One region of the Rhizobium sp. YTUHZ045 genome, then DNA from elsewhere that is predicted to be linked to it. Evidence: predicted binding sites of a transcription regulator. Region 1 holds the regulator's gene; each other region holds the start of a gene.

Region 1 (10,777 bases):
TGGCGATAAACGCGCCGAGACTGCCGGTGAACCAGTTTTTCAGATCCCCAGCATCATCCGCACGATCGATTCCAGCCCGCGCCCGAGCGCCCGCGTATTTTCCGCATCGAGGTGAATGCCGTCGATCGGCGTGGTCTTGGCGACGGAATTGCCATCGAAAAAGCCACAACCAAGCTCATCGGCAAGGTCGCGATAGAGCGTTGCGAGCTTTGCCGATTCCTCGATGCCGCCGGGAAAGGATGCGGCGAAGGGCACATTGCCGGTCGCGCAGATCGCCGGCGGCGCCACGATCAGGATCTCCGGCCCATCGAACTCGAACGGCCAGGCATGATTGCGGATCAGCCGCACCAGCCGGCTGATGCCTTGGCAGGCGGCGAAAGCGGAGCCAGCCACAACCGGCTTCATGTCATTGGTGCCGAGCAGCAGGATGACGAGGTCGAGCGGCGCATGCGTCTGCAGGATCGTCGGCAGGACGCGCGCACCGTTGCGGTCGCAATCGGCGAGGTGGTCGTCGAAAGCGGTGGTGCGACCGTTCAGCCCTTCGGCGATAACACGCGCATCGCTGCCGAGCGCTGCCTGAAGCACGCTCGGCCAACGGTTCTTGTACTCATGACGGCCTATTGCCTCAGGGTCATGACCCCAGGTCAGCGAGTCACCATAGCAAAGAACGGTCTTGGTCATTTCCGCCTCCGCTTCGCTATCAGACAAGCAAGCCCATCGGGTTTTCGATATAGCCCTTGAAGGCCTGGAGCAACTCGGCGCCGAGGGCGCCGTCGACGCAGCGATGGTCGGTCGACAGCGTCACTGACATCACCGTGGCGATCGCCATTTCGCCGTTCTTGACGACCACCCGCTGCTCGCCGGCGCCGACCGCGAGGATCGTCGCATGCGGCGGGTTGACGACGGCGGCGAAGTTCTTCACGCCCATCATGCCCATGTTCGACACAGAACTCGTGCCGCCCTGATATTCCTCGGGCTTCAGCTTGCGGTCCTTGGCCCGCTTGCCGAGATCGCGCATCTCGTTGGAGATGACAGACAGCGTCTTCTGCTCGGCCTTGCGAATGATCGGCGTGATCAGGCCGCCCGGGATCGACACGGCGACGCCGACGTCGGCGTGCTTGTGCTTGACCATGTTGTTGTCGGTCCACGACACATTGGCGTCCGGAACGTCGCGCAGCGCCAGCGCCATGGCCTTGATGACCATGTCGTTGACCGAGAGCTTGTAGGCCGGAGCGTTGTCCTTGCGCGGCGCCGCATCGTTCAGCTGGGCGCGCAGCGCCATCAGCACGTCGAGCTCGCAATCGACGCTGACGTAGAAATGCGGGATCGTCTGCTTGGATTCGACCAGCCGCCGGGCGATCGTCTTGCGCATGCCGTCATGCGGCACGAGTTCGTAGGAGCCCGGCTCGAAGAGCTTGAGCACGGCTTCCTCGGAGGCACCCTTCGGCGCGGCGGCCGGAGCCGGCGCGGCTGCAGCCTGAGGAGCAGCAGCGGCGGGAGCGGCAGCAGCCTTGGCGCCACCACCGGCAACGGCAGCTTCGATATCGCTCTTGATCACGCGGCCATGCGGACCGGAACCGGCGACGGCCGACAAGTCGATACCAGCTTCCTTGGCCAGCCGGCGGGCGAGCGGCGAAGAGAAGGTGCGGTTGCCACCTGATGAAGCGGCCGCGGGTGCTGCGGCAGGCGCCGGTGCCGTGCCTGGAGCTGCTTCAGCCTTCGCCGGCCCAGCGTCGGCCTTCGGCGCAGGTGCGGCCTCAGCCTTGGCCGGAGCTGCGGAACCTGCACCACTTGCGGCAGCGGCGACATCTTCGCCATCGGCGGCGAGAACGGCGATCAGCGCATTGACCTTAACGCCCTCGGTGCCGGCCGGGACGACCAGCTTGGCGACCGTGCCTTCATCGACGGCTTCGACTTCCATCGTCGCCTTGTCGGTCTCGATCTCGGCGATCACATCGCCAGATTTGACCGTGTCGCCTTCCTTGACCAGCCACTTGGAAAGATTGCCTTCTTCCATGGTCGGAGAGAGGGCGGGCATCGTGATATTGATCGGCATCGAAATACCCTCCCCTTATTTGTAGCAAACAGCCTTCACCGCATCGACGACTTCGCCGACGTTCGGAAGCGCCAGCTTTTCGAGATTGGCGGCGTAAGGCATCGGAACGTCCTTGCCCGCAATCGTCAGGATCGGCGCATCGAGATAGTCGAAGGCCTGCTGCATGACGCGGGTGGCGATTTCGGTGCCGACGGAGGATTGCGGATAACCTTCCTCGACGGTGACGAGGCGGCCGGTTTTCTTCACAGATTCGATAACCGTCGGCAGATCCATCGGGCGGATGGTGCGAAGGTCGATCAGTTCAACGTCAATGCCGAGCTGTTCGAGTTCGGCGGCCGCCTTCGTCGCATAGGTCATGCCGATGCCGAAGGAGACGACGGTGACGTCCTTGCCCTGGCGATGGATCCGCGCCTTGCCGATCGGCAGGACGAAATTATCGAGCTTCGGCACGTCGAAGTGCTGGCCGTAGAGAATTTCGTTTTCGAGGAAGATGATCGGGTTCGGATCGCGAATCGCTGCCTTCAGCAGACCCTTGGCGTCGGATGCCGTGTACGGCATGACGACCTTCAGGCCGGGGATGGCGCTATACCAGGCGGCATAGTCCTGGCTGTGCTGGGCGCCGACGCGGGCGGCGGCACCGTTCGGGCCGCGGAAGACGATCGGAGCGCCCATCTGGCCGCCGGACATATACAGCGTCTTGGCGGCCGAGTTGATGATGTGGTCGATCGCCTGCATGGCGAAATTGAAGGTCATGAATTCGACGATCGGGCGAAGGCCGGCCATGGCGGCACCGACGCCGACGCCGGCAAAGCCGTGCTCGGTGATCGGCGTATCGATGACGCGGCGGGGGCCGAATTCCTGCAGCAGGCCCTGCGTGACCTTGTAGGCGCCCTGATATTCGGCGACTTCCTCACCCATGACGAAGACGTCGTCGTTGGCGCGCATTTCTTCGGCCATGGCGTCGCGCAGCGCTTCGCGCACGGTCATCGACACCATTTCGGTGCCGGCCGGGATTTCCGGATCGTTCGGAACGACGGCTTTCGGCTCGGCCGGAAGCGGCGCGGAAGCAGAACCGGTGTTGGTCGGCTTCTCTTCCTGAGCCACCTGCGGAGCGGCTGCGGCCGGCTTGGCAGCTGATATATCCGAAGCGGATTCGCCATCTTGCAGCAGCACGGCGATCTTGGTGTTGACCTTGACGCCTTCGGTGCCGGCGTCGACCAGCAGCTTGCCGATCACGCCTTCGTCGACCGCTTCGACTTCCATCGTCGCCTTGTCGGTTTCGATTTCGGCGATGACGTCGCCAGAAGTGACCTTGTCACCTTCCTGCTTCAGCCATTTGGACAGCGTGCCTTCTTCCATCGTCGGAGAGAGGGCGGGCATGAGGATATCGATAGGCATGGGTTCCCTCCCCGATTAGAGCAGAATGTCGGTGTAGAGCTCGGACGCATCCGGCTCCGGATCGGCCTGTGCGAAGTCGGCGCTGTCGGCGACGATGTCGCGAACATCCTTGTCGATCGCCTTCAGATCGTCTTCGGAAGCCCAGCCCTTTTCGATGAGGCGTGCCTTTACCTGCTCGATCGGATCCTGTTCGGAGCGCATCTTCTGCACTTCTTCCTTTGTGCGATATTTCGCCGGATCGGACATGGAGTGGCCGCGATAACGATAGGTCAGCATTTCGAGAATGATCGGGCCCTTGCCGGAGCGGCAATGTTCGAGCGCCTCGTCGGCGGCCGCCTTGACGGCGCGAACGTCCATGCCGTCGACCTGAATGCCGGGAATGCCGAAGCCGGAGCCGCGTAGCGAGTAATTCGACTGAGCGGTGGCACGGGCGGTCGAGGTGCCCATGGCGTAACGGTTGTTTTCGACGATATAGACGATCGGCAGCTTCCAGAGAGCCGCCATGTTGAAGCTCTCGTAGACCTGGCCCTGGTTGGCAGCGCCGTCGCCGAAATAGGCGATGGCGACATTGCCGTTGCCGCGGTAGTGGTTTGCAAAGGCAAGGCCGGTTCCGAGCGAAACCTGGGCGCCGACGATGCCGTGACCGCCGTAGAAATGCTTCTCTTTCGAGAACATGTGCATCGAGCCGCCCTTCCCGTGGGAATAGCCGCTGCGGCGCCCGGTCAGTTCCGCCATGACCCCGCGCGCCTCCATGCCGGTTGCCAGCATGTGGCCGTGGTCGCGATAGGCGGTGATGACCTGATCGCCTTCCTTCTGCGCCATCTGCATGCCGACGACGACAGCTTCCTGACCGATATAGAGATGACAAAAGCCGCCGATGAAGCCCATGCCGTAAAGCTGACCGGCCTTCTCCTCGAAGCGGCGGATCAGTAGCATCTCGCGATAGGCCTTGAGTTCCTCATCCCGGTCGAAGTCGGCTACCGGGCCTCCATTCGATGCTTTGGCTGCTGGTTTTGCTGCAGTTTTGCGGCTGGAAACGGTCGCGGTCTTTCGCGGCGCCATTCAACCCTCCCTATGGGTTTGTCGTTTCTCGGTGGCGCGTACCATAGGGAAGAAATATGACCACAGCAATGCCATAATTGCATGGCTCGTATTCGACGCTAAATTATTGGAAATAAATCAGAAATTCCAATTAACCGAATTCCGGTTAATTGGAATAATGATTGAATATGACGATCTCGTCCGCACGCGACATATTCAGCTGATATCGCGCCTTTTCGTCCAGCATGTCCTTGTCGAGCGAGCCGTCACTCAGTAGCGCCACCTGGCTTTCCAGATGTTCGCGCTTCGCCTTCAGGACGGCAAGCTCCCTTTCGCGCGCAACGCGCTGACGCTCGAACGTCTCCGTCGCCCGCAGGCCATAATCGCCATGGATGCAATGATAACCGAAATAGGAAAGGAACGCGACCGTCATAGCCGGGATGACGAAGCGGCCGAGCTTTCTCTTCTTATGATGCTTTGTCCACATACATGCATGCTCTTGAACGCATTACCAATTCGTTCAGCATAACGCGCAGAGATTAACCGTTCATTGACCGTAACCGCCGGCAAGAAAAAACCCGCGCCGGTGAGGCGCGGGTCGAGCATTGCAAATCAGATCGGATCAGCCTTTGATGATCGAGCGGCCGGCATATTGGGCCTGGGGGCCTAGGCCCTCCTCGATGCGGATCAGCTGATTGTACTTGGCGAGACGGTCAGAACGCGACAGTGAGCCGGTCTTGATCTGGCCGCAGTTGGTGGCGACGGCGAGATCGGCAATGGTCGAATCTTCCGTTTCTCCGGAGCGGTGCGACATGACGGCGGTATAGGCTGCCTTATGCGCCGTGTTAACGGCATCAAGCGTTTCCGTCAGAGAGCCGATCTGGTTGACCTTGACGAGGATCGAGTTGGCGACGCCCATGCGGATGCCGTCGCGAAGGCGGGCCGAGTTGGTGACGAAGAGATCGTCGCCGACGAGCTGAGTCTTCTTGCCGATCAGATCGGTCAGCGCCTTCCAGCCCTCCCAGTCGTCTTCGGCCATGCCGTCTTCGATCGAGATGATCGGGTATTTGCCGGCGAGCTCGGCCAGATATTCGGCCATGGCGCCCGACTCGAGCGTGCGGCCTTCGCCCTCCAGAACATACTTGCCGTCCTTGAAGAATTCCGTCGAGGCGCAGTCGAGGCCGAGGCACATGTCGTCGCCCGGCTTGTAGCCGGCTTTCTCGATCGACTTCATGATGAAGTCCAGGGCTTCGGGCGCACTCTTCAGGCCGGGAGCGAAGCCGCCTTCGTCGCCGACATTGGTGTTGTGGCCCTGCGCGGCAAGCTCCTTGCGGAGCGTATGGAAGACTTCCGAACCCATGCGCACGGCGTCGGCGATCGAATCGGCGCCGACCGGCAGGATCATGAATTCCTGGAAGTCGATCGGGTTGTCGGCATGAGCGCCGCCGTTGATGATGTTCATCATCGGCACCGGCAGGAGGCTGGCGGAAGCGCCGCCGACGTAACGGTAAAGCGGCAGGCCGGATGCCTGGGCCGCAGCCTTGGCGACGGCGAGCGAGACGCCGAGGATGGCGTTGGCGCCGAGGCGCGACTTGTTCGGCGTGCCATCGAGCTCGATCATGATGTTGTCGATCTGGATCTGATTTTCGGCATCGATGCCGCCGATCGCGTCGAAGATCTCGGTGTTGGCGGCCTCGACCGCCTTTTCGACGCCCTTGCCGAGGTAGCGCTTGCCGCCGTCGCGCAGCTCGACCGCCTCATGTGCGCCCGTCGAGGCGCCCGAGGGAACGGCCGCGCGGCCCATGCTGCCGTCTTCGAGATAGACGTCGACTTCGACGGTGGGGTTGCCACGGCTATCGAGGATCTCGCGGGCGATGATATCGGTGATTGCAGTCATGGGTTCTTCCTGCTCGGTGGGTGATAAGTCGTTCGAAGCCTGTCATAATCGAAGGCGTGCAAATTACAATGGCGCAATTTCCAGCCTTCGAGCGGGTATCGCATCGTGGCCTAAACCACGATCATGGCAGCCTGTTGAACGTTAGGCCTTGGCGATCGCATCGAAGGCAAGCAGCTTCTCAAGCAGTCGCGGCATGTCCTTGAGATAGACCATGTTCGGCCCGTCGGACGGTGCGTTGTCGGGATCCTGATGGGTTTCGACGAAGACGCCGGCAATTCCCGTCGCCACTGCCGCGCGCGCCAGCGTTTCCACGAACTCGCGCTGGCCGCCGGAGGAATCGCCCTGCCCGCCCGGCTGCGCCACGGAATGGGTGGCGTCAAAAATGACGGGAGCTCCCATCGCCGCCATGATCGGCAGCGAACGCATGTCGGAAACCAGCGTATTGTAGCCGAAGGAGGCACCGCGCTCGCACAAGAGCACATTCGGATTGCCGCTGGCGTTGAGCTTCTTCAGAACGTTCTTCATATCCCAAGGGGCGAGGAACTGGCCCTTCTTGACATTGACGGCGCGGCCGGTTCTGGCGGCGGCGATCAGAAGGTCGGTCTGACGGCAGAGGAAGGCCGGGATCTGCAGAACATCGACCACCTTGGCCACCTCGGCGCATTGCTCGGCCGTATGGACGTCGGTTATGACGGGAAAGCCGAATTCCTTCTTGAGGTCGGCAAAGACCTCCATGCCCTTTTCCAGGCCGATGCCGCGTTCAGCCGAGAGCGAGGTACGGTTCGCCTTGTCGAAGGAGCTCTTGTAGACGAGGCCAATGCCGAGCTTGCCGCAGAGCTCCTTCAGCGTGCCGGCGACCATGAAGGCGTGATCCCGGCTCTCCATCTGGCATGGACCGGCGATCAGCGACAAGCGGCCAGTATTGGAAAAAGTGACCTGGCCTTCGCCTTCGCCGATCCTGACTTCGGAATTCGTGTCGGTGCTCATCGTGTTTCCTCGAAGGCGAAGAGCGCACCCTGCCCGGGCGTGGGCTTCACCAGAATGCGATTGTTCTTGCGTGTGAATGTGATCCCGTTAGCACCCAAATGCGCTTCTGTCACGGCAAGATCGATGACGGTGAAGAGGATTGCCCGCCCCCGCAGGCCGCGATCGGCTGATGAGACAGCGGTTTCGAAATAGGCCTCCAGCCCTTCCGGCGTCATCAAGCTGATCTTTGCATTCGATGCCGCGATATTCATGCCGAAACCGGTTTTCTCCACCGCCGCCTGCCCAATCGCAAGCCCGACGAAGGCGGCGAATGCCGCCGGGTCCGGTGCACAAAGTGCGATCTCGGCAATGCCGATCACGCCATTGGCGTGCGTCTCCAGCGCGGCGCGATCTGTAGGGAACGAATTGATGCGCTGGCAAGTAAAGAGAAAGAAATCGGGGGCGCGCAAATCAGCTGCAAAGGCCAGCTTAAAGCTGCCGACGCTCTCCGAACCGTCCGGCATCCGCATCGGCCGGCTGAACTGCAACATCTCACCGGCGCTCGCGCCGTTGCTGACGAAGCGCTTATGATCGAGGTCGGCATCCTCGCTGAGGAAGGCCAGCGCAGAAAGTCCCTCCTCGCCGCAGCGGAAACGGAAGGCGCGATTGCGGGCGATGAAGACGTTGCCCTGGCGGGCCGCTGCCTCGCTCTCGTCGACACTCGCCACGCCAAGCGGCTCCAGATAGGTCTTGTCGGCGAAAAAGATGCAGGCATTCTCCGTTCCGAAGGGATGGCGCGCATCGGCGGCGACGGTGAAACCGAGCTTGCCGAGCCTTTCACGCGCCAGATCGATATTGACCACGGGCAGCACGACATGATCGAGCGGGTGCGACTTGGCGGAATGCGCGTTCATGAATATCCTCCTGAAACCGGCAAGAGATGTGCGACAGCACCACCCCTCAATGCAAGACATGTGCGCCAATCCGGCAAATGAAAATAAAAATCTCCACGAGTTGGCGCGAGGGTTTACGGAAATTTAGCTACTTGCGGAACACATATGGAACATATAGTGTCCGTTCTGGATTTGTTTCAATCACGGGGTCTGACGTCGATGCTCACGCGCAAACAACAGGAGCTTCTCCTTTTCATCCATGAGCGCATGAAGGAATCCGGCGTTCCTCCCTCTTTCGACGAAATGAAGGATGCCCTGGATCTCGCCTCGAAATCCGGCATTCACCGCCTGATCACGGCGCTTGAGGAACGCGGCTTCATTCGCCGCCTACCGAACCGCGCCCGGGCGCTCGAGGTGATCAAGCTTCCGGAGGCCTATAACCCCAGTCTTCAGCGTCGCGGTTTTTCGCCGAGCGTCATCGAGGGCAGCCTCGGCAAGCCCCAGCCGGTCGCCGCCCCCGCTGCGCCAAAGCCGGTCGCCGACAATGGCAACTCCGTCTCCGTGCCGGTCATGGGACGTATCGCCGCCGGCGTTCCGATCTCGGCGATCCAGAACAACACCCACGATATCGTCGTTCCTTCCGATATGCTCGGCTCCGGTGAGCACTATGCGCTGGAGGTCAAAGGTGATTCGATGATCGACGCCGGCATCTTCGACGGCGACACCGTGATCATTCGCAACGGCAGTACCGCCAGTCCCGGCGATATCGTCGTTGCCCTCGTCGATGACGAGGAAGCAACGCTGAAGCGTTTTCGCCGCAAGGGTGCCTCGATCGCGCTCGAGGCCGCCAACCCGGCTTATGAGACCCGCATCTTCGGGCCCGACCGCGTCAAGGTGCAGGGCAAGCTCGTCGGCCTCATCCGTCGCTATCACTGACGCCGGATGGGCTGGAATCGGTAAAACGATCATTGCGCCAATCATAGGCGCGATGGCGCATCCATGGTCGCGACAAGGCATCGAAGGCGGTGGTGACCTCTAGGCCGGCATCGGCGAAACGCAATTCGAGCGAGCCGGTCCTGCGCAGCGTCTCGCCGGTGAAAAGCGTGCCACCTGAACGGCAGCTGTTGAAACGCAGACGGACCGAGGTCACGACGATATCGGCCGTATCGCAGGCCGGGCCGAGATAGGCGGCATTGTCGATGACGGTGACGATATGGCCATTGCCAAGTCTTGATGTGCACCAAGCCTTCTTGACGCAGGAAAAACGGTTTGCTTCACCGCCTGCGGCGGCTGCCCGCATCGCCGCACTCGCTTCGTTCTGCTGATCGCGGGAAAGCCTGACACGGCGGTCTTCTCCTTCCGGAATGGCCGGACCATCCAGCATCTTCGGCGGATCATGTGTCGGCAGCACCAGCGCTCTCTGCCACTGGTCGAATATGAAATCCGGCGGGTTTTCACGGTTGGAAGCTATTGCCTCAGCCGCGACGACCGCAACCAGACTGCCATCCTCCGAAATCACCAGATCCGGCGGCCGGGGAACCGGCAGAAGCAGCACGATGAGCGTCGAGATGGCGATGATCGATGTGCCGACATGGCGCAGCCGAGTGCGCAGCAGCGTCAGCAGCAGAAAGCCTGCCACCGCCGCTGCGAAATACCAGCCGGGCAAGCGGCCGATGCCGATATCACCGCCCCAGCCGGACACCGTCTTGGCAACCGCAATCACCAGATCGAGGCCGAATCCGACGACCTTCCAGAGCGGAGCGTCCAGACCGAAAGGCATGAGCAACATCGCCAACAATCCGGCCGGCATGACGATGAAGGAGATAATCGGCATCGTCGCAAGGTTTGCCGGCAGGCCGTAAGCCGTCAGGCGATGAAAATGCTCGATCGAAAACAATGCGGTGGAAAAGCCGCCGATCAGCGAGGTCAGGAAGACGCCGCCGAAGAAACCGGCGACGGCAACCACCGGCCTGATGATCGGCAGTTTCAGAAAAGCGTTTTCGCGGACACGCCTGTCCTTCCATAACTGATAGCCCGATACCAAGGCCAATGTTGCGGCAAATGACATCTGAAAGCTCGGTCCCAATACTTCCGAAGGTGAAATGGCGATGATGATGAGCGCGGAGAGAACGACATTGCGCAGGCTGATCGACGGCCGGTCGAAGAAGACGGCAATCAGCATGATGGCCATCATGATAAAGGCGCGCTCGGCCGAAACCCCGAAACCGGAGATCAGGTAATAGGCGGTGACGGCGATGAGCGCGCCGGCAGCGGCGATCTTCTTTGTAGGATAGGCTTGGGCGACGCCGGGAAAGAGGCTGAGCAGCATCCGAAAGCCGACGAAGAAGATGCCGGCCGACAGCGCCATGTTGAGACCCGAGATCGCGACGATATGGGCAAGGCCGGACTGGCGCAGCGCCTCCGTCGTCGCGTGCGATATGGCGCGCCGTTCATCCGTCACCAGGGCAGCGGCAAAGGCGCCGGTATCACCGGGCAGGATCGATCTTATGCGGTCGCCGATGCTGC
Region 2 (10,777 bases), 1.0 Mb from region 1:
GCTGCAGATGCCACCTGGTTGCGGGGACTGGCATCGCGACCCCAAGGAAGCTGGTTTTTCCGGCGCCGCCGGGCATGACGATCTCGACGACGTCAAGCCGGTCGCCCAGATGTCGGACGATATCGAGCGGCAATGGCTGAAGCGGCGCATCACCAAATTGCAGGCTCTCGCGGATCGCCGTCAACCGATCCTCGGCGATCCGGCCGATCGTCATGAACCGCCATGAGGGAACGCTTGTTATGAGGACGATGCCGCGATCGTCGATGACGTAGGACGGTGCGCCCGAGGCATTCCAATCCGCCTCGACATCGTCGAATTCCACCTTGACGACGACGACGCCCAGAAGACCGCTGCTGCCTGATATCCGCTGGGAAATATAAAGGCCCGGCTTCTTGCTGACCGTCCCGAGCGCGAAATGCTCGGCCTGTCCTTCCGTGACCGCGCCCTGGAAGTATTCGCGAAAACGATAGTCATTGCCGACGAAGCTCGTCGGTTCGAGCCAATTGCTGGCCGAAACTGCGATGCCGTTCTTGTCTATGACGTAGATGACGGCAGCCTTCGTGCCGGCGGCCAGCGTCTCCAGCTTCCGGCTGAGCTCATTGAACGTGGCGGCGTCGCGTCCCGCCAAGGCGGCGGCGAGCGCGGTATCCTGCGACAGCACGAAGGGCAGCGCCCGGTATTTTTCGAGGACCGTGCGCAGCAGCGCTACATTCATCCTCGCATCGGTGCGTGCTTGTTCCTCCAGGGCCGCCTCTGCCCGGCGCCGGCCGATCTCGCCGCTGACCCAGAGGCTTGCGAGGACGGCCGAGAGGGCGAGCACTGCATAGGCCCACCACATCCGGCGGATGCGGTGCTGCAAGGGCAAGGAGGGCCAAGGCCTTTGCGAGACTGACAAGGACATGGGGGATTTGTGCATCTTTCCGCACGAGACGCAAATAGATTTGTGTGGTTTTTCGCATCTCCTGAAAGACCCAAGGGCCTATGGAAAGTTTTTATGCAGTAAATACAACACTCTAAAAAGGCTACGCGAAACTGGCACGGCGATTGCGAAAGAGAGGGCAACAACGGCTGAGCTGTTGGAGTGAAGCGAACGGCTCGGGAGGCCGGAGTTCGTTCCGGGCGAGCCTTTAGGAGGATATCATGATCGCAGCACCATTCGATGCAGTCGCAGACAGCAAGGGCAAGAAGCCTTTTTATACTCATCTTTACGTTCAGGTTCTCGCCGCCATTGCCGCGGGTATCATTCTCGGTCACTTCTATCCCGACCTCGGCACCCAGCTGAAGCCGCTCGGCGATGCCTTCATCAAACTCGTCAAGATGATCATCGCGCCGGTCATCTTCCTGACGGTTGCGACCGGTATTGCCGGCATGAGCGACTTGAAGAAGGTCGGCCGCGTCGCCGGCAAGGCAATGCTCTACTTCCTGACCTTCTCGACCTTGGCGCTCGTCATCGGCATGGTCGTCGCCAATGTTGTTCAGCCCGGCGCCGGCATGAATATCGATCCGGCTTCGCTCGACCCGAAGGCCGTCGCCACCTTTGCCGAGAAGGCGCATGAGCAGAGCATCGTCGGCTTCCTCACGAACATCATCCCCACGACGATTGTCGGCGCCTTTGCCGATGGCGATATTCTGCAGGTATTGTTCTTCTCGGTGCTGTTCGGCATTGCGCTCGCCATGGTCGGCGAAAAGGGTGAGCAGGTCGTGACCTTCCTCAATGCGCTGACGGCTCCTGTCTTCAAACTTGTCGCCATCCTGATGAAGGCCGCCCCGATCGGTGCCTTCGGCGCCATGGCCTTCACCATCGGCAAGTACGGCATCGGCTCGATCGCCAACCTCGCCATGCTGATCGGCACCTTCTACATCACCTCGCTGCTCTTCGTACTCGTCGTTCTCGGCGCCGTCGCCCGCTATAACGGCTTCTCGATCCTGGCGCTGCTGCGCTACATCAAGGAAGAGCTGCTGCTGGTTCTCGGCACCTCGTCGTCCGAGGCCGCACTGCCAGGGCTGATGAACAAGATGGAAAAGGCCGGCTGCAAGCGCTCGGTCGTCGGCCTTGTCATCCCGACAGGCTATTCCTTCAATCTCGACGGCACCAATATCTACATGACGCTGGCCGCCCTCTTCATTGCCCAGGCAACCGGCATCCAGCTCTCCTGGGGTGATCAGATCCTGCTGCTGCTCGTGGCGATGCTGAGCTCGAAGGGGGCCGCTGGAATCACCGGCGCCGGCTTCATCACGCTTGCCGCGACGCTCTCCGTCGTGCCCTCCGTGCCGGTCGCCGGCATGGCGCTCATCCTCGGCATCGACCGCTTCATGTCGGAATGCCGGGCGCTGACCAACCTCGTCGGCAATGCGGTCGCGACGATCGTCGTGGCACGCTGGGAAAAGGAACTGGATACCGCGCAACTCGCCGCAGCTCTCGGCGGCCAGACGGAAGAGGGCGTCCCGGCTGTGACGCTTCAGCCGGCGGAATAAAAGGCGGCTTTGTTCGCCCTTCTTGGATATTTGCAGCGGCCCGTCATGTGATGGGCCGTTCGCTTTTTGCTAAATCTCGTTCCGCTCAGCCGCGATTATCGCCGAGTAGGCGATCGTAGACGGCGCCGATCGCGCGTGCTTCCTTCTCCAGAGCGAAATTCAACCTGACGTGGCGCAACGCATTCTCGCCATGGGCAATCGCGAGAGTTGGATTTGCGATGTAAGGGGCGATGGCCCGCGTCAGCGCCTCGCCATCGCCCGCAGCCACCACCGCGCCGGTCTCGCCTTCGGCGATGAGTTCGGCATAGGCGCCGGCGTCCGATGCCACCACCGCGGTCCGCGAGGCCATGGCTTCGAGCGGCGTCAGACCGAAGCCCTCATTGCGGGAAGGGGCTACGTAAAGCGTCAAACGGCGATACCAGATTTTGATATCGGGCACTTCACCGAGGAAAAGGATACGGTCGGCGAGGCCCGCGGCGGCGACATCGGCCTTGAGCTTTTCGCCGAAGTCGGTGTGCTCCGCCGTCACGCGGCCGGAGACGACGGCCGTCCATTCGGGGTGCTGCGGTAAGAGTTCGATCATCGCTTGGACGAAGAGATCGGTGCCTTTCTGATGGCGCACGCGGCCGAAGCAACCGACGAGATAGCGTCCGCGCAGCCCGGTGGCGCCAATGCCATCGTCGGCCGTTTCCGGCGGGTGGAACAAGGAAAGGTCGACGCCGTGCTGGATGACCGTGTGAGACACCTCGAGAAAGGAGCCGGAACGGTCGCTGGTCGCGATTACCGCATCCATGCGGCGGATCAGCCATTTCGTATAGGCGGTGTGACGGCGTTGCGCGGCCGAGGTGAAGAGCAGCTTCAGCGGCATGCGCAGGACATGGCAAAGCAGGATGCCGACGGCCATCTCATTGTTGCGGCGGGCGTGCCAGACGCGGTGACGGCGTCGGGCCGGCGGGCGCCAGAGCCCGAAAAGCTGCGCCCAACTCAGTTTTGGCAGGCCCTCCGGCAGGCCCGGCCCGAGCGTTGCTATGCGCATGCCAAGCCGGATCTGGCACGGGATGAGCTGGACGATGGTCGAGGTGACGCCGGAGAGCCGGCGCTTGAAATTGGGCGCGATGATCTCGACGTCACGAATGTCCGGCAAGGATGGATCTCATGTCTGGCGGGCGATCAGCCCCAGGAAACCTGGAGGATTTCGTAGGCCTTGGAGCCACCGGGCGCGTTGACCTCGATGGAATCGCCGACTTCCTTGCCGATCAGCGCACGGGCGATCGGGGAGGAGATGGAGATGCGGCCGGCCTTGACGTCGGCTTCCTGGTCGCCGACGATCTGATAGGTCTTTTCTTCCTCGGTGTCCTCGTCGACGAGCTTCACCCTGGCGCCGAACTTGATCTTGTCGCCCGACATCTTGGTGAGATCGATAACCTCGGCGCGCGCCGTCAGGTCTTCCAGCTCGGTGATGCGGCCCTCGTTGTGGCTCTGGGCTTCCTTGGCGGCGTGGTATTCGGCATTTTCGGAAAGGTCGCCATGGGCACGGGCTTCGGCGATCGCCTCGATGATTCGGGGACGCTCTTCCTGCTGACGCCAGCGCAGTTCTTCCTGCAGCTTGACGAAACCACCCTGTGTCATCGGTACCTTATCAACCATTTTTCTGTCCTTCACTCCTTGCGGCCGCCCGTCTTGCGTCAGCACAGTCAGGCACACACAAAAGAAAACAGGTCCCGAAGGGGAGCTTCGGAACCGTGCCACAATCATAGTTGCATGCTTATAGCAGATCGCCACGGCTGATTTCCAGAAAATTCGCATAAATGAAACGCAACCCACTGCGACACCGGGCGATGCGCCCCAAAAATGGGCAGGGGCCGGGCCGGCCATATTGACTTGACCGTCAAGAACATATAGTGAACAAAAGGATGAAGAAGTCGCTTGCCGAACGCTTAGCCATTCTTTCCGACGCCGCTAAATATGACGCCTCCTGTGCTTCCAGCGGTACGGAGAAACGCGATTCGAGCGCGAGCGGCGGGCTCGGTTCGACCGAGGGATCCGGCATCTGCCATGCCTATGCTCCGGACGGGCGGTGCATTTCGCTTCTGAAGATACTGCTCACCAATTTCTGCATCTACGACTGCGCCTATTGCGTCAATCGCTCCTCGAGCAATGTCGAGCGGGCACGCTTCACGGCGGAGGAGGTCGTCTGGCTGACGCTGGAATTCTACCGCCGCAACTATATCGAAGGCCTCTTCCTGTCCTCCGGTATCATTCGCTCTTCCGATTACACGATGGAGGAGCTGGTTCGCATCGTCCGCGAACTGCGGGTGACGCATAGTTTCCGGGGCTACATCCATCTCAAGGCGATCCCCGAGGCGTCGCCGCATCTGATCGAGGAGGCGGGGCTTCATGCCGACAGGCTGTCGCTCAATATCGAGCTGCCGACCGATAGCGGGATTACCCGTTTCGCACCGGAGAAGAAGCCTGCCAGTATCAGGCGATCGATGGGGGACCTCCGGCTCAAGATCGAGGCGGCCAGTGAGCCGACATTAAAGACGAGGAAACGACAGCGTTTCGTCCCGGCCGGCCAGAGCACGCAGATGATCGTCGGCGCGGACGGGGCCAATGATGCGACGATCCTGGCGAGCAGCGGCCGGCTCTACAGCAGCTATGGCCTGAAGCGCGTCTATTACTCCGCCTTCAGCCCCATCCCCGACGCTTCGAAAAACCTGCCGCTGATCAAACCGCCGCTGATGCGAGAACACCGGCTCTACCAAGCAGACTGGCTGTATCGGTTCTACGGTTTCGGCATCGAGGAAATCACCGCAAGCCAGGCGGACGGCATGCTTGATCTCAATCTCGATCCAAAGCTTGCCTGGGCCCTTGCCAACCGGGGCGAGTTTCCGGTCGACATCAACAAGTCTGAGCGTGAGCGACTGCTGCGTGTGCCGGGCCTCGGCACCAAAACTGTGAAGGCGATCGTTTCGGCGCGCCGTTTTCGTCGCCTGCGGCTCGATGATCTCTCCCGGCTCGGCGTTTCGATCAAGAAGGTCCAGCCCTTCATCGCCGCGGAAGGCTGGTCGCCAAGGCGGCTGATCGACCGCCCGGACCTGCGGGCCATGTTCGAGCCGCAGCCCGAACAATTGTCGTTGCTATGATGCGCCGGGTGGTTCTCGCAGGACGCGGAGATCTTGCCGAATGGCGTGACGCGGCACGCGCCCTGGCGGCGGCCGGCATATTGCCGGAGGAGATCGACTGGCGCGAAAGGAGCGCCGAGGCCGATCTGTCCTTTCAGCGGGACGCCATGCCGCCGGCGCCCGCGACGACACGCAAGCCGATGACGGTGCCGCCCGCCTTCATAGGGCTTGTTGAGACGGTTCTCTGCCATTCCGATCCGGCGCGATTTTCTCTGCTGTACCGTCTGCTCTGGCGGCTGCAGATGGACCGGCAGCTGTTGGAGGTGACGTCCGATGAGGATGTCGTGCGGGCCAAGCTGATGGCGAAGAGCGTTCGGCGCGACGCGCACAAGATGACGGCCTTCGTCCGTTTCAAGGAAATCGATGCCGCGTCGGCAGGCCGTCGAAAATTCCTTGCCTGGTTCGAGCCGGACCATCACGTCGTCAGGCGCACCGCTCCCTTTTTTCAGCGGCGCTTCAACGACATGGACTGGCTGATTGCAACGCCGAAGGGATCGGCGGCCTGGGACGGCGAGCGGCTGACGATTGCCGACGAGCCGTGTGAAAAGCCCAATCTCAGCGATGCCACCGACGAGCTCTGGCGTACCTACTACGCCAATATCTTCAACCCGGCGCGACTGAAGGTGAAGGCGATGCAGGCGGAGATGCCGAAGAAGTACTGGAAGAACCTGCCGGAGGCGGATCTCATTCCTGGCTTGATTGCATCGGCCGAAAGCAAGGTGCAGGAGATGGCGGCGCGGGAGGCGACGCAATCGCTGCCGTTCCACGACCGCTTGCAGCAGGCGGCACGCAATCTCCCCGCAGAACCTGAGGCTCCAGCGGGCACGCTGGAAGCACTGCGCGCGGAAGCCGCCGTCTGCACGCGCTGTCCGCTGCATGCTAATGCCACCCAGACCGTGTTCGGGGAGGGGCCGCGCGATGCGCAGGTGATGTTTGTCGGCGAGCAGCCGGGCGACCAGGAGGATATTGCCGGCCGCCCCTTCGTCGGACCTGCCGGCAGGCTTCTCGATCAGGTGATAGCAGAGGCCGGCATCGACCGATCGAGGCTCTACGTCACCAATGCGGTCAAACATTTCAAGTATGAGCCGCGTGGCAAGCGGCGCATCCACCAGAAGCCCAATATGGGCGAGGTGAAGCATTGCCGCTGGTGGCTCGATCGGGAGCTGGCGCTGATCAAGCCGAAACTGATCGTCGCAATGGGCGCGACGGCGATTGCGGCGCTGACCGATGTGAAAGAGCGCCTGCAGGATGTCAGGGGGAAGGCGATGGCGATCGAAGGAGGGCGCACGCTGTTCGTCACCGTGCATCCATCCTATCTGCTGCGCATTCCTGACGAGCGGCTGAAGGCAGAGGAACTGGCGCGGTTTCGCGAGGATATGATGGAAATTCAGGGGCTTATGATCTTAGCCGGTTAAATTGATTCCGGCGAGGTAGCGCCAACGCCCATTAAGCGATGGCGCTATCTCTTTGTTTTTACGCAATCCAGCAAGACTGCGGCACAGTTCTGCTGGAATTGCTCTCATGTCAGGCGAAATAGCTCTGCAGCGGCCGGACTTCGAGATTGCCCGCCCTCAGCGCCTTGATCGCCTGAGCGGCGGCTTCGGCGCCGGCCATCGTCGTGTAATAGGGCACCTTCTGCATCAACGTCGCGCGGCGCAGTGACTTGGAATCCGAGATCGCCTTGTTGCCGTCCGTGGTGTTGATGACGAGCTGGACCTGGCGGTTGCGGATCGCGTCCTCGATGTGCGGACGGCCTTCCAGGACCTTGTTGATCTTGGTGGCGGTGATGCCGTTTTCGCCAAGGAAGCGGGCGGTGCCGCCGGTTGCCAGCACCTTGAAGCCTTCTTCGACGAGGATGCGGATCGCCGGCAGCACGCGCGCCTTGTCCTCATCACGCACGGAGACGAAGACTGTTCCATCACGCGGCAACTCGACGCCGGCGCCGAGCTGCGACTTGGCGAAGGCCAGGGCAAAATCAGTGTCGAGGCCGATCACTTCGCCGGTCGAGCGCATTTCCGGGCCGAGCAGCGTGTCGACGCCGGGGAAGCGGGCGAAGGGGAAGACGGCTTCCTTGACGGCAATGTGGGTGAGCTTACGCGGATCGGGCTTTTGTCCATAAGCGGCGAAGGTCGCGTCGAGCGTCTCGCCGGCCATGACGCGGGCGGCGATCTTGGCGATTGGCGCACCAATGGTCTTGGCGACAAAGGGCACGGTGCGCGAGGCGCGCGGATTGACTTCGAGCACGTAGACAGTGCCGTCCTTAATGGCGAACTGGACGTTCATCAGGCCGCCGACATTGAGCGCCTTGGCCATGGCTTTGGCCTGGCGCTCCAACTCGTCGAGCAGTTCGACCGGCAGCGAACGCGGCGGCAGCGAACAAGCGCTATCGCCGGAGTGGATGCCGGCTTCCTCGATATGCTCCATGATGCCGGCGACATAGACGTCGGTGCCATCGGAGAGGCAGTCGACGTCGACTTCGATCGCGTGAGTGAGGTAGCTGTCGAAGAGCAGCGGATTCTTGCCGAGCAGCGTGTTGATCTGGCCGGTCTTGTCGTTGGGATAACGCTGCTTGATATCCTCAGGCACCAGTTCCGGAACCGTATCGAGAAGGTAGGTCTGCAGCTGGCCTTCCGAATGCAGGATCTGCATGGCGCGGCCGCCGAGCACGTAGGAGGGGCGCACGACCAGCGGGAAGCCGATTTCGGCGGCGACCAGACGGGCCTGCTCGACCGAATAGGCAATGCCGTTGTTCGGCTGGTTGAGGTCGAGCTTCATCAGAAGCTTCTGGAAGCGGTCACGGTCTTCGGCGAGGTCGATCATATCAGGCGCGGTGCCGAGGATCGGGATGCCGTTCTTTTCAAGCGCCTCGGCAAGCTTCAGCGGCGTCTGGCCGCCGAACTGGACGATGACGCCGACGACTTCGCCCTTTTCCTGCTCGGCGCGCAGGATTTCGATTACATCCTCGGCCGTCAGCGGCTCGAAATAGAGACGATCAGACGTGTCGTAGTCGGTCGAGACGGTTTCCGGGTTGCAGTTGATCATGATCGCTTCATAGCCTGCATCCTTCAGCGCGAAGGCGGCATGGCAGCAGCAATAATCGAACTCGATGCCCTGGCCGATGCGGTTCGGGCCGCCGCCGAGGATGACGACCTTCTTGCGGTCGGAGACCTGGGCTTCCGAACGCGCGGCGCCGACGAAAGGCGTCTCGTAGGTCGAATACATATAGGCGGTCGGCGAAGCGAATTCGGCCGCGCAGGTGTCGATGCGCTTGAAGACCGGGCGGACGTTCAGGCCGTTGCGGAGTTCTGCGACTTCCTTCGGGCGCTTGCCGGTCAGCGTCGCGAGGCGCGCGTCGGAGAAGCCCATCGCCTTCAGCATGCGCAGGTTGGCGGCATCACTCGGCAGGCCGTGCTCGCGAATGCGGGCTTCCATGTCGACGATGTTCTTGAGCTGGGCGATGAACCAGGGGTCGATCTTGCAGCCTTCATGCACCTCTTCGATGCTGAGGCCCTGGCGCAGCGCCTGGGCAACCATACGCAGACGGTCCGGCGTCGGCGTGCCGATGGCTGCGCGGATGGCGTTCTGGCTGGATTCGCCTTCCTCGAAATCGGGGATCTCGATCTCGTCGAGGCCGGTCAGGCCGGTTTCGAGGCCGCGCAGCGCCTTCTGCAGCGATTCTGCGAAAGTGCGGCCGATCGCCATGACTTCGCCGACCGATTTCATCGCCGTCGTCAGGACCGGCGAAGCGCCGGGGAATTTCTCGAAGGCGAAACGCGGGATCTTGGTGACGACATAGTCGATGGACGGCTCGAAGGAAGCCGGCGTTGCGCCGCCGGTGATATCGTTTTCCAACTCGTCGAGCGTGTAGCCGATGGCGAGCTTCGCGGCGACCTTGGCGATCGGGAAGCCGGTGGCCTTGGAAGCGAGTGCCGAGGAGCGCGAGACGCGCGGGTTCATTTCGATGACGACGAGGCGGCCGTCCTTCGGATTGACGGCGAACTGGACGTTCGAGCCGCCGGTCTCGACGCCGATCTCGCGCAGCACCGCGATGGAGGCGTTGCGCATGATCTGGTATTCCTTGTCGGTCAGCGTCAGCGCCGGAGCGACAGTGATGGAGTCGCCGGTATGAACGCCCATCGGATCGATGTTCTCGATCGAGCAGATGATGATGCAGTTGTCCGCCTTGTCGCGGACCACTTCCATTTCATACTCCTTCCAGCCGAGCACCGATTCTTCGATCAGCACTTCGGTGGTCGGCGAAGCATCGAGACCGCCGCCGACGATCTCGAAGAATTCCGAGCGGTTGTAGGCAATGCCGCCGCCGGTGCCGCCGAGGGTGAAGGATGGGCGGATGATGGCGGGCAGGCCGACATGGTCGAGTGCCTGGGCGGCGATCGCCATGGCATGGTTCAGATAGCGCTGCTTGCGGTCGCTCTCGCCAAGATTCCACTGGTTTTCCAGCTCGTCCAGCGCCTTGTCGAGGTCGGGACCGGAGAGGCTTTCGCGCAGTTTGGTGCGCTCGGCTTCGTGCGTCTTGCGGTCCAAATCCTTGATGTCGGTGGCGTTCGCCAGCATCGAGCGCGGCGTTTCAAGGCCGATGCGTGCCATAGCCTCACGGAACAGCGCGCGGTCTTCGGCCATGTCGATGGCCGCTGGCTTGGCGCCGATCATCTCGACATTGTAGCGGTCGAGCACGCCCATGCGCTTCAGGGATAGGGCTGTATTCAGTGCCGTCTGGCCGCCCATGGTCGGCAGCAGCGCGTCCGGGCGCTCCTTGGCGATGATCTTCGCGACGACTTCCGGGGTGATCGGCTCGACGTAAGTTGCGTCTGCCAGCCCGGGGTCGGTCATGATCGTCGCCGGGTTGGAGTTGACGAGGATGACGCGGTAGCCTTCCTCTCTCAAAGCCTTGCAGGCCTGGGTGCCGGAATAGTCGAATTCGCAAGCCTGGCCAATGACGATCGGTCCCGCGCCGATGATGAGGATCGATTTGATGTCTTGGCGCTTCGGCATGGCGATATCCATTTTCTGGCTGCGCAGAAAACCGGCCAGGGTGGGAGATCACCGGGTCGGTTGCGCATGCTGGGTCTTTTCAGGCTAGAAGCGGCTTATAGGCA
Region 3 (10,777 bases), 2.1 Mb from region 1:
TAATCTTGCGGACCTCGCCCATCGCCTCGGGACCGATGCCGTCACCCGGCAGCAGGAAAAGATTGCGCGCAGTCATGAAACCCTCCTGGAAAAACAAGTTGCGGCTTCTTAGACCCCGGAAATAGGCATTTCAAGCGAGAGAAGGGTTGAATCGGTACGCTTCAATCTCTGCGTCGGCCCGATTTTCGGCCGATTCAGAGATTGAAAGTATAACGGCGTCCCTTGCGCGTCTGAAAGCGCGGGCCTGTAGGTCAGGAAGGTTGCTCCTGTGCCGGCAAACGGATTAGAACCGTCGTCTCACTTATCTCTTGGATGTTTGCATGGCTTCAGCACCCCTCCATCTCGACACGCCCCTGGTTCGGACATCCCCCGGCTATAGCGCCAGCGGCAAACCGCTCTGGCTGAAGCTCGATGCGCTGCAGCCTTCCGGCAGCTTCAAGCTGCGCGGCGTCGGCCGGCTGTGCCAGCAGGAGGTGAAAGATGGTGCGCGCGAGATCTTCTGCGCCTCCGGCGGCAATGCCGGCATTGCCGCGGCCTATGCCGGCCGGGCGCTCGGCGTGCCGGTCACGATCGTCGTGCCGGAGACGACGGCGGCCGATGTTCGGCAGTCGATTGCCGCAATCGGCGCGAGTGTCCTCGTCCACGGAGGCGTTTTCGACGAAGCCAATGCCCACGCGGTCGAACTCGCCCGCAGCCGCAAGGCGACCTATGTGCACCCTTTTGACCATCCGCTTCTGTGGGATGGTCATGCCACGCTGATCGATGAGGTCGTTGCGAAGGGTGCGACATTCGATTGCGTCGTCACCAGCGTCGGCGGCGGCGGGCTGCTGGCCGGCATTGTCGAAGGGCTGAAGCGGAACGGCCTTTCCGGTGTCCCCGTCATCGCAGTCGAAACCGAAGGGGCGGCGTCACTTCACGCAAGCCTCAAGGTAAACGAGCGCGTTACCCTTCCCGCCATCACCTCGATTGCCACGTCGCTCGGTGCAAGGCAGGTGGCGCAGCATGTCTTCGATCTACCGAAGCAGCATCCGATCGAAAGCGTTGTCGTCAGCGACGCCGATGCCGTCGCCGCCTGCCTGAAATTTGCCGATGCGCATCGCATCCTCGTGGAGCCGGCCTGCGGTGCCGCCCTTGCCATTGCCGATGTGCATGCCGGGCTGCTTCAGCGCTTTGACAATCCGCTGATCGAAGTCTGCGGTGGCATCGGCGTGTCGCTCGAAAAGCTGAGGCTTTGGAAGAAGAAGTTTCTCTGATCGAGATCAAAGAAATGCCGAGCTAGGTTCGGTTCGTGCCCTGATAGCTGCCCCTCACCCTAACCCTCTCCTCGTAAACGGGGCGAGGGGACGCGGCAAACGCAGCGTTGAGGTTGAGGAAGACGGTGCGGCATACCTTCGCCCCGCTTGCGGGGAGAAGGTGGCGGCAGACGGATGAGGGGCAGGTGCCCCGATCGTCTGAACTAAGGATTATGTTGGGCAGGCCAAGCCGGGCGAAGGCCCGGCTCGATCAGCAAGTAATTGAATAGCTTAAGCCGCCCAGGGATGCGACGCGGCGTTCTTCTTTTCGAATTCGTCAATCGCCTTGCCCTTTTCCAGGGTCAGGCCGATATCGTCGAGGCCGTTCAGCAGGCAATGGCGCTTGAACTCGTCGAGATCGAACTTGATGGAGCCGCCATCGGGGCCGGTGATCTCGAGGTTTTCAAGATCGACTGTCAGGATAGCGTTCGAGCCGCGCGAGGCGTCGTCCATCAGCTTGTCGAGATCTTCCTGGCTGACCTTGATCGGCAGGATGCCGTTCTTGAAGCAGTTGTTGTAGAAAATATCGGCAAAGCTGGTGGAGATCACGCAGCGAATGCCGAAATCGAGCAGTGCCCAGGGAGCGTGCTCGCGCGAGGAACCGCAGCCGAAATTGTCGCCGGCGACTAGGATCTTGGCACCGCGATAGGCCGGCTTGTTCAGCACGAAATCGGGATTTTCGGAGCCGTCTTCATTGTAGCGGGCTTCGGCGAAAAGGCCCTTGCCGAGGCCCGTGCGCTTGATGGTCTTCAGATAGTCCTTCGGAATGATCATGTCGGTGTCGATGTTGACGACCGGCAGGGGCGCTGCAACGCCCGTGAGCTTCACGAATTTATCCATGACCTATGCTCCATTTCAGCAAAACGTACTTTCCTGAATGTGCATCTAGTCCAGTTTTTCGCCGAAATGAAGGAGAATCTTTCTAAAATGGCGGCCACGCGGCGTTTCGCGTGGCCCGCCGTTGCGCGTGTCCGCTACTTGGTCGGAGCGTTCAAGCCCCAGAGGACGCCGAACGGGTCGCGAAGCTGGCCGTAGCGGTCACCCCAGAACATCAGTTCGACCGGCATGACGACTTCGGCGCCGGCGGCCACGGCACGATCCCACCAGAAATCGATATCGTCGATAACAAGCTGGATGGCAAAACCTTCATGGCCTTTGAAGGGATGGCCGTATTCGGGATAGGCATCCGCCAGCATGAGGGAGCTGCCATTGATATAGAGATGAATATGCATCGTCCGGCCGCTTTCATCGACCGGCACCCTGTGGGCCTCTTCGGCGCCGAAGGCCTTCTTGTAGAATTCCGCGGCCTTCACCGCACCATCGACGGTCAGGTAGGGCAGCAGGCCATTCTTCACCGGCGGCAGCTTGGCCGGTTTGTCTTCCATCGTATCCATGCTCGTCCTCCATCGTTTTTGAGCGCCGGCTGAATGCCCGGCTGCTTCAAAGACGTATCATGGAAGCATGATCCGACAGTGGCGGCCAATATTTTTGAAAGCAGGACCTCAGAGATCGATGATCGTGCCGCGGCCGTCGTTCCAGACGCGCATCTCCGGCTTGCCGTTGTTTGCCTTGGCGCGCACCGGAGCGGGCTTCATCTTCATCGAAAGCGCGCGTCCGACCATGAACACGGTCAGGATGCCGCCGACGGCAAGCGTCACCGAGAAGGTGAGAAGCAGCATGGCGACAAAGAAGGTGGCGCCGGCCAGCATGAAGAAGATGGAGCGAATGTTCTGCATGGGTTTGAAACCTTTCTACAGAAAGGAATGTGGTCCTTCCTTTTCCTCTCTGCAAGGCAAGCATGGCTTTTTGTTGTCTTGCCGGGCTTTGCGAAGCTTGGCACTAATGGCTGATGAAGCAAACCACACCTCTGCGTTCCTCAAGTCTGCGCCGCTCGGTGCTGAGTGTGCCGGCCATCAACCTGCGGGCGCTCGAAAAGAGCCGTTCCCTTGATTGTGATGCGGTTATTTTCGACCTGGAGGACTCCGTCGCGCCCGAGAGCAAGGGCCAGGCGCGGGAAAATCTGCATGCTTTTTTTGGCGGACAGCCGCTCGAGGGCAAGGAAAGGATCATTCGTATCAATTCTTTGTCATCCGGATTCGGGGCGGCGGATCTCGATCTGGTCAAGGCGCTTTTGCCCGACGCCGTTCTCCTGCCGAAAGTGGATGGACCCCAGGATGTCATCGATATTGGCGATCTGCTGGCAGATGCGCAGGTGCCGGAGGAGCTGCGCATCTGGGCAATGATCGAAACGCCGCGCGGCGTGCTGAACGTCGGGGCGATCGCCGAAACCGGCCGCATGCCGGGGGCGCGGCTCGATTGCCTCGTCGTCGGCCTCAACGACCTGCGCAAGGAAACCGGCGTCCTGCCGCAGCCGGGGCGAAGCTTTCTCGTGCCCTGGCTGATGCAGGTCATTCTCGCGGTCAAGGCTTATGGGCTTGATGCGCTCGACAGCGTTTTCAACGATTTCCGGGATGGCGAAGGTTTCGACGTCGAATGCGGGCAGGGTCGCGCTATGGGTTTTTCCGGCAAGATGCTGATCCATCCCGCGCAGATTGCGGCCGCCAACCGGCATTTCGGTCCGAGCGCGGAAGAGATTGCCGAAGCGCAGGCAATCATATCAGCCTTTGCCGATCCGGCCGCCCAAGACCTCAACGTCATCAATGCGAACGGCCGGATGATCGAGCGGCTGCATCTTGTCCAGGCCGAAGCTCTGGTTCATAAAGCCCGCCTGATTTCTGCAAGAAAGCCCGCCTGATGAAACTCTACCGCTTCCTGACCGGTCCCGACGACGCTTCCTTCTGCCACAAGGTCACCGCCGCCCTCAACAAGGGCTGGTCGCTGGAGGGTTCGCCGACCTATGCCTTCAATGCCGCAACCGGCGCGATGCAATGCGGCCAGGCCGTCGTCAAGACTGTCGAAGGCAAGGATTACGATCCGGAGATGAAGCTCTCCGAGCAATAGCGCGTTCTGCCGAACGCACGGTTTCAGCGCTCGGCGGCTTCCTCGGCGCTGGCCTCGATCCGCTCCATATCCTCATCGCTCAGCCCGAAATGGTGGCCGATCTCGTGGATCAGGACGTGAGTGATGATATCGCCGAGCGTCTCGTCGTTCTCGGCCCAATAGTCGAGGATGGGGCGACGGTAGAGGCGAATGCGGTTCGGCATTTCGCCGGTTTCCACGGTGAAACGCTCCGAAATTCCCCTGCCTTCGAAAAGGCCAAGCAGGTCGAAAGGCGTTTCCAGCGCCATATCCTCGAAAACGTCGTCATCGGGGAAATCCTCAATCTCGATGGTGAGATTGGTCGTCAGCTGGCGGAATTCATCCGGTAGATGGCTGTAAGCCTCCATGGCCAGCGACTCGAAGGTGCTGATCGTCGGCGCATGGCGGTCCTGCCAATCATCGCTCTGGTCTACGCGGGCCATGAATATTCCTTCCTTTGCGGGCCCATATAGAACCTTTGCCGCCGATTTTCGAGTGCGGAATCAAAGGCAGGAATAAATTCATAAAAAATGATTGTTGACTCTTCTTCAGCTCTCTGGAATCCATAAGAACATAACAGGAACAAGACGACGGAGTAAACGCCATGGCGCAGAACGCCCTGGCGCGCGAGCGGCTTTTTGCGCTCCGCGAAACCATCGCCAAGCTAGAAGGAAAGCCTGCGCCGGCGCTTGCGGCAGCGGAGCGGGAAGCCATGGCTTCGGAAAAGACCGGAGAGATTCAGGAACGGAACGACCTCGGGCTTCGCCTGCCAATTGGCGTGTCACCGCTCGACGAGGCGATGGAAGGCGGCCTGCCGCTCGACGCGATCATTGAATTTCGCGCTGCAAGTTCCCGCGATGCTGGGGCGGCAAGCGGCCTGGCTATGGCTGTTGTGACGTGGATGCAGAAACAAGAGGAAGATGCCGGGAGGTTTCTGCCGCTGCTCTGGATCGGCGATGCGGTTGGCGCGCTGGAAGCAGGCCGGCCTTATGCCCCGGGGCTTAAGGATTTCGGATTGAAGCCGGAGCGATTTTTCCATGCCGCGCCGCGCAAGCTGGAGGATGCGCTCTGGCTTGCGGAAGCTGCCGTTGAAAGCGCAGCCTTCTCTGCCGTCGTCATGGAGGTGCGTGGCAATCCTCTGCATTTCGGTCTGACCGAAAGCCGTCGGCTTAGCCTCAGGGCGCGTGCCGCCCGCCGTCCGCTTTTCCTCATCCGTCAAGCCGGCGCGGAGGAAGCGAGCAGTGCTGCTTTGCGCCTTCGGGTCGAGCCGGCGCCGTCGCATCTGCGGCCGTTACCGGACGGATCGAAGCTAGCCGGCAGCATCGGCAACCCGATTTTCCGTCTCACGCTGGAGAAGAGCCGACATCCGGCTCCATTCTCCTTCCTTCTGGAGTGGAGCCCCCATGAACGCGAATTTCTTGCCGTCGACGAACCAAGCTTCACTCGGTCTCCAGGCGAAAAATCAGCGCATTCTGGCGCTCAGCTTCCCGCATCTGGCCACAGATCGCATCGCACGCAAGCGCTGGGGGCTTTCCTGGCGTTCGAAAGGGCGTCCTGAAGAACCGCCGCTCGTCTGTTGCGGCAAGCTCAACAACGCCATGCGTTTGACGGCGCTGGACGAATTCGCCGAGAGGTTGGGATTGCGGAAGGATCAAGGCGTTGCCGAAGCGCGCGCCATGTATCCGGCGCTCGATGTCATGGAAGAAGATCCTGCGGCCGACCGCCGGCTTCTGGAAGCCATTGCCGACTGGTGCGACCGTTATACGCCGATGGTGGCGTTCGATGGCAGGGATGGGCTGCTTCTCGACATTACCGGTTGCGCTCACCTCTTCGGCGGGGAAAGAGCTCTTCTCAAGGATATTCTGTCGCGGCTCTTCCATATGGGGCTCGATGCACGAGGTGCGGTCTCATCGACGCCGGGCCTTTCCTGGGCTGTCTCCCGTTTAGGAAACGGCGGCATCGTGGAAGACGAGGAGACGGAACATGTTTTGATGCCGCTGCCTGTCGCGGCCTTGCGCCTGGAAGAACAGATCGTCGAGGCTTTGAAAAAGCTCGGGCTCAAATATGTCGGCGATGTCATTCATGCGCCGCGGGCGCCGCTCACCCGCCGTTTTGGCCAGGCGCTGCTTCTGCGGCTCGACCAGGCGCTGGGCCGCGAGGAGGAGCCGATCTCGCCCCGGCGTCCCGTCGCCAGTCTTTCGTCCGAACGTCGTCTGATCGAGCCGATCGGAACGGAAGAACAGATCCTTGCCGTCACCGGGCAGGTTGCCGTGTCGCTGAAGCCGTCGCTGGAAGCGCGCGGTGCCGGCGGGCGGGTGTTCGAGCTAGTGCTGTTTCGTGTCGACGGCAGGGTTTTCCGCATTTCCGTCGGTGCTTCGCGGCCGCTTCGCGAGCCGAAGCTCGTTGCAGGGTTATTTTCCGAACGGCTGCATGCGATTTATGACGATATCGATGCCGGCTATGGTTTCGAGATCCTGCGCCTGAATGTGCTGCGGCATGACCCGTTCAACGACACGCAGGGCGATTTTGAAGGTGACCGGCAGGATGAAATCTCTCTTTCAACCTTCGTCGACCGCGTTTCGGCCCGTCTTGGCCGGGATTGCCTGCAAAGTTTCCAACTTCGGGAAAGCCATGTGCCGGAGCGGGCCGTGATCGCGGTACCGGCAATGGAGAGCCTACCGGCATTGCAGAAAGTGAAGCAGGACAGCGCGCTTCCTTTTCGTGAGGAGCGCCCTCTGCGGCTCTTTGCAAACCCGGAGCCTGTTGAGGTCGCATTTGCTGAAGTGCCGGACGGTCCACCGCAGACTTTCCGATGGCGGCGGACACAACATCAGGTGGCAAGAAGTGAAGGACCGGAACGGGTCGCCATGGAATGGTGGATCGATGGGGATGATGCGCAGACGCGCGATTATTTCAGAATAGAGGATGAGTCTGGACACCGCTTCTGGATCTATCGTCAGGGTCTTTATGGTGAAAAACCCGATCCACGCTGGTTCATGCATGGGGTCTTTGCATGAGGGCCGAGCCTGCATTCTTCGAAATCGGCACGAGAACGAACTTCTCGTTCCTCGAAGGTGCCTCCAGCCCGGAGGAGATGGTCGTGCAGGCCGCTCACCTCGGACTCGTCGGTCTCGGCATTGCGGACCGCAATTCGGTTGCCGGCGTCGTCAGGGCACATGCGCAGGCCGAGCAGCTTGAGGAGAGATATAAAAACAGAGATGCGATTATGGCTCAGGCAGCGAAGGAAGGGAAAAGAGAAGAGATTCTCGATCCTATCCGGATTCAGCCGGGCGCCCGACTCGTCTTTTCCGATGAAACGCCTGATATTCTCGCCTATCCCCGCAATCGGCAGGGCTGGGCGAATCTCTGTCGTCTCCTCAGCGCGGGCAATCTGAAAGAAGAGGCAGTCAAGGGCGCCTGCATTCTGACAGAAGCAGAGCTCATGGAATGGGGCGACGAGATGATGCTCGCGCTCGTTCCGGACCGGAGCCTTATCAGCGATCCTGCCCGCCAGCCGGTGCTTGAAGACTATCTGGAGCGGTTTCGCAAACGGTTCCGCAAGGGATTTTTCATGGCGTTGTCGCCAGCCTATGACGGGCGGGACCGGCAGGCCTTTGCGGTGTTTTCCATGCTGGCCGCCCGAAACCGTGTGCCCTTGATTGCAACCAATCAGCCGCTCTATCATCACCCCGATCGCCGGCCGCTTTCTGATATCGTGATTGCGATCCGGGAGCATGTGCAGATCTCGGAAGCCGGATTCCTTCTGGCGCCCAATGCCGAGCGCTTTCTCAAGGATGCACGTGAAGTATCCAGGATTTTCCGGGACTATCCTCACGCGGTCGAGAATACGCAGGTGTTTTTCGCAGGGCTGAGCTTTTCCCTGAACGAGTTGAAACATAATTATCCCGCGGAAAACGATCCCGGCGAAACCCCGCAGCAAACTCTGAAAAGGCTGACGTGGGCAGGAGCGGCAAAACGTTATCCGGATGGTATTCCCGAGAAAGTGGCGCAGCAGATCGAGTATGAGCTGAAACTCATCGGCGACAAGAATTATGCCTCCTACTTTCTGACGGTTCACAAGATCATCCAGCACGCTCGTTATCAGATTGGTGTGCTCTGCCAGGGGAGGGGGTCGGCAGCGAATTCGGTCATTTGCTTTTGTCTTGAGATTACCGAAGTCGATCCTCAAAAGAGCACGCTCCTCTTCGATCGCTTTATTTCGATGGACCGGGACGAGCCGCCTGATATCGATGTCGATTTCGAGCATGATAGGCGTGAAGATGTCATCCAGCATATTTATGGAAGGTATGGCGTCGCGCATGCCGGGCTGACGGCAGCCGTCACCAGCTATCGCACTCGTTCGGCAGGCCGCGAAGTCGCCAAGGCCTTTGGCCTGTCGGAGGATGTTCAGTCGGCCATCAGCAGTCTCGTCTGGGGCTGGTCGGAAGACAATCTCTCGGAGCGGGATGCGAAGGCGGCTGGCCTCGACATCAAAAATCCAGTGACGCGGAATGTGCTGAAATATGCATCGGAACTCCTCGGTTTTCCGCGTCACCTCACACAGCATGTCGGTGGCTTCGTCATCACGCGGGACCGGCTCGACGAAGTGGTGCCGATCATGAAGACGGCGATGCCGGATCGATACATGATCGAGTGGGACAAGGACGATCTCGACAATGTCAAGATTCTCAAGGTGGATGTTCTGGCGCTCGGCATGCTCACCTGCCTGCGGAAAGCTTTCTCGCTGCTTGAACTGCATTATGAGATCAAGAAGACGCTCGCCGATCTCGGCAATAGGGAGCATGGAGAAGAAGGCGAGCCGGTCTATGACATGATGGGCCGCGCCGATACGGTCGGGGTTTTCCAGATCGAAAGCCGGGCGCAGATGAGCATGCTGCCGCGTCTGAAGCCCAGGCGCTTTTATGATCTTGTCATCGAGGTGGCGATCGTCCGGCCGGGACCGATCCAGGGCGACATGGTCCATCCCTATCTGAAAAGACGGGAACAGACGAAAAGGAATATTCCGATCGAATATCCGAGTGAGGAGCTGAAGACGGTTCTTGAAAGAACTCTTGGTGTGCCTTTGTTCCAGGAGCAAGCCATGCAGATTGCAATCACTGCGGCAGGCTTTGCGCCAGCGGAGGCGGACCGGCTTCGACGCGCCATGGCAACGTTTAAAAGAACCGGCACGATCGGCAATTTCGAGACGCGTTTCATCGAGGGGATGACGACAAACAAGCGTTACACCAAAGAATTTGCGCAGCAATGTTTCAATCAGATCAAGGGTTTCGGTGAGTATGGATTCCCCGAAAGCCACGCCGCCTCCTTCGCGCTGCTGGTTTATGCCTCCTCGTGGATCAAAGCCTATTATCCCGATGTCTTCTGTGCGGCGCTGCTGAATTCACAGCCGATGGGATTCTACGCGCCGGCCCAACTGGTACGGGATGCACGAGAGCATGGCGTGAAAATCCTGCCGGTCGATATCAACCAGTCGGACTGGGATTGTACCCTGGAAGAGGCCGCCTTCGATCATACGGCCATTGATTTCCGGCACCGTGAAATGCGGGAAATCATCAGGACACGACATGCGGTACGGCTCGGCCTGCGGCAGATCAAGGGTCTTTCGTCCACCGATATGCAGTTGCTCGTCGACAATCGTGGAGGAGGTTACGCGTCGGTGCGTGATCTCTGGCTGCGTTCCGGGCTGCAGAAATCCGTCATCGAGCGACTGGCGGATGCGGACGCCTTTCAATCCATCGGACTATCGCGTCGCGAGGCGCTTTGGGCGGTACGGGCTCTCGATGTGAAGAGCGCAACGGAGGAACTGCCGCTTTTCGGGCAAGTGCGCCATATCGATCTGCAGCCCGAACCTCAGGCAAAGCTGCCGGATATGCTGCCGGGAGAGCAGGTGATCGAAGATTATCGCTACCTGTCGCTGTCGCTGAAGGCGCACCCCGTATCTTTCCTGCGCGACGATTTGCGCAATGCTCGCGTAACACGCAATGTCGACTTGCTGCGCGTCGCGAACGGGCAGCGGGTGACGATTGCCGGCCTGGTGCTGGTGCGGCAGCGACCGGGATCGGCCAGCGGCGTGATCTTCATGACACTGGAAGATGAAACCGGCGTTGCCAATGCGATTGTCTGGCCGAAAATTTTCGAAAAATACCGGTCGGTCGTCATGGGTGCGCGGTTGGTGAAGATCTTCGGAAAACTGCAAAGCCAGAGTGGCGTGATTCATACCGTCGTCGAGCATATCGAGGACATGACGCCTGCCCTTGGTATCCTGCAGCGCGAGGCCCGCCGTTTCGGCGCTTGCGAACGCTCGGACGAGGTATTGCGGCCCGGCGGCGACCAGCGGCAGCTTGGCGATGCGCGCAAGAGGATGGGGCGAGAGACGGCTGCCGCAAACCGGCATACGGATGTGGCGGAAACCGCCGATGTCATGCCGCGCGGCCGGAATTTTCATTGAACGCGTCGCGCTGCCCCTGACTTATCTCCACGTCTTT

Evidence for each region. Region 1 encodes LexA, which represses DNA repair genes until DNA is damaged. Its sites were predicted from a motif close to TGTTCNNNNTGTGTTCNG; they were not measured.
Region 2: the regulator LexA is predicted to act here: its motif matches at 4,366-4,383, upstream of NMA58_RS14015 (putative DNA modification/repair radical SAM protein).
Region 3: the regulator LexA is predicted to act here: its motif matches at 4,839-4,856, upstream of NMA58_RS20060 (ImuA family protein).

Annotation. Positions count from the first base shown of each region.
Region 1 is NZ_CP101432.1:1,729,309-1,740,085, reverse strand. It holds partial or broken gene NMA58_RS08835 (GNAT family N-acetyltransferase) at 1-37, opposite strand, end outside; gene NMA58_RS08830 (SGNH/GDSL hydrolase family protein) at 40-681, opposite strand; gene NMA58_RS08825 (pyruvate dehydrogenase complex dihydrolipoamide acetyltransferase) at 701-2,056, opposite strand; gene NMA58_RS08820 (pyruvate dehydrogenase complex E1 component subunit beta) at 2,072-3,454, opposite strand; gene pdhA (pyruvate dehydrogenase (acetyl-transferring) E1 component subunit alpha) at 3,470-4,516, opposite strand; gene NMA58_RS08810 (FtsB family cell division protein) at 4,662-4,982, opposite strand; gene eno (phosphopyruvate hydratase) at 5,118-6,392, opposite strand; gene kdsA (3-deoxy-8-phosphooctulonate synthase) at 6,534-7,379, opposite strand; gene NMA58_RS08795 (VOC family protein) at 7,376-8,272, opposite strand; gene lexA (transcriptional repressor LexA) at 8,471-9,187, shown strand; gene NMA58_RS08785 (ComEC/Rec2 family competence protein) at 9,168-10,777, opposite strand, start outside.
Region 2 is NZ_CP101432.1:2,775,449-2,786,225, reverse strand. It holds gene NMA58_RS14035 (sensor histidine kinase) at 1-916, opposite strand, end outside; gene NMA58_RS14030 (dicarboxylate/amino acid:cation symporter) at 1,141-2,475, shown strand; gene NMA58_RS14025 (glycosyltransferase family 4 protein) at 2,561-3,619, opposite strand; gene greA (transcription elongation factor GreA) at 3,646-4,122, opposite strand; gene NMA58_RS14015 (putative DNA modification/repair radical SAM protein) at 4,389-5,621, shown strand; gene NMA58_RS14010 (UdgX family uracil-DNA binding protein) at 5,621-7,075, shown strand; gene carB (carbamoyl-phosphate synthase large subunit) at 7,185-10,673, opposite strand.
Region 3 is NZ_CP101432.1:4,085,158-4,095,934, reverse strand. It holds gene leuB (3-isopropylmalate dehydrogenase) at 1-76, opposite strand, end outside; gene NMA58_RS20095 (pyridoxal-phosphate dependent enzyme) at 321-1,253, shown strand; gene leuD (3-isopropylmalate dehydratase small subunit) at 1,524-2,132, opposite strand; gene NMA58_RS20085 (VOC family protein) at 2,267-2,686, opposite strand; gene NMA58_RS20080 (hypothetical protein) at 2,795-3,028, opposite strand; gene NMA58_RS20075 (HpcH/HpaI aldolase/citrate lyase family protein) at 3,142-4,047, shown strand; gene NMA58_RS20070 (DUF1737 domain-containing protein) at 4,047-4,253, shown strand; gene NMA58_RS20065 (metallopeptidase family protein) at 4,277-4,714, opposite strand; gene NMA58_RS20060 (ImuA family protein) at 4,876-5,829, shown strand; gene NMA58_RS20055 (Y-family DNA polymerase) at 5,870-7,288, shown strand; gene NMA58_RS20050 (error-prone DNA polymerase) at 7,285-10,740, shown strand.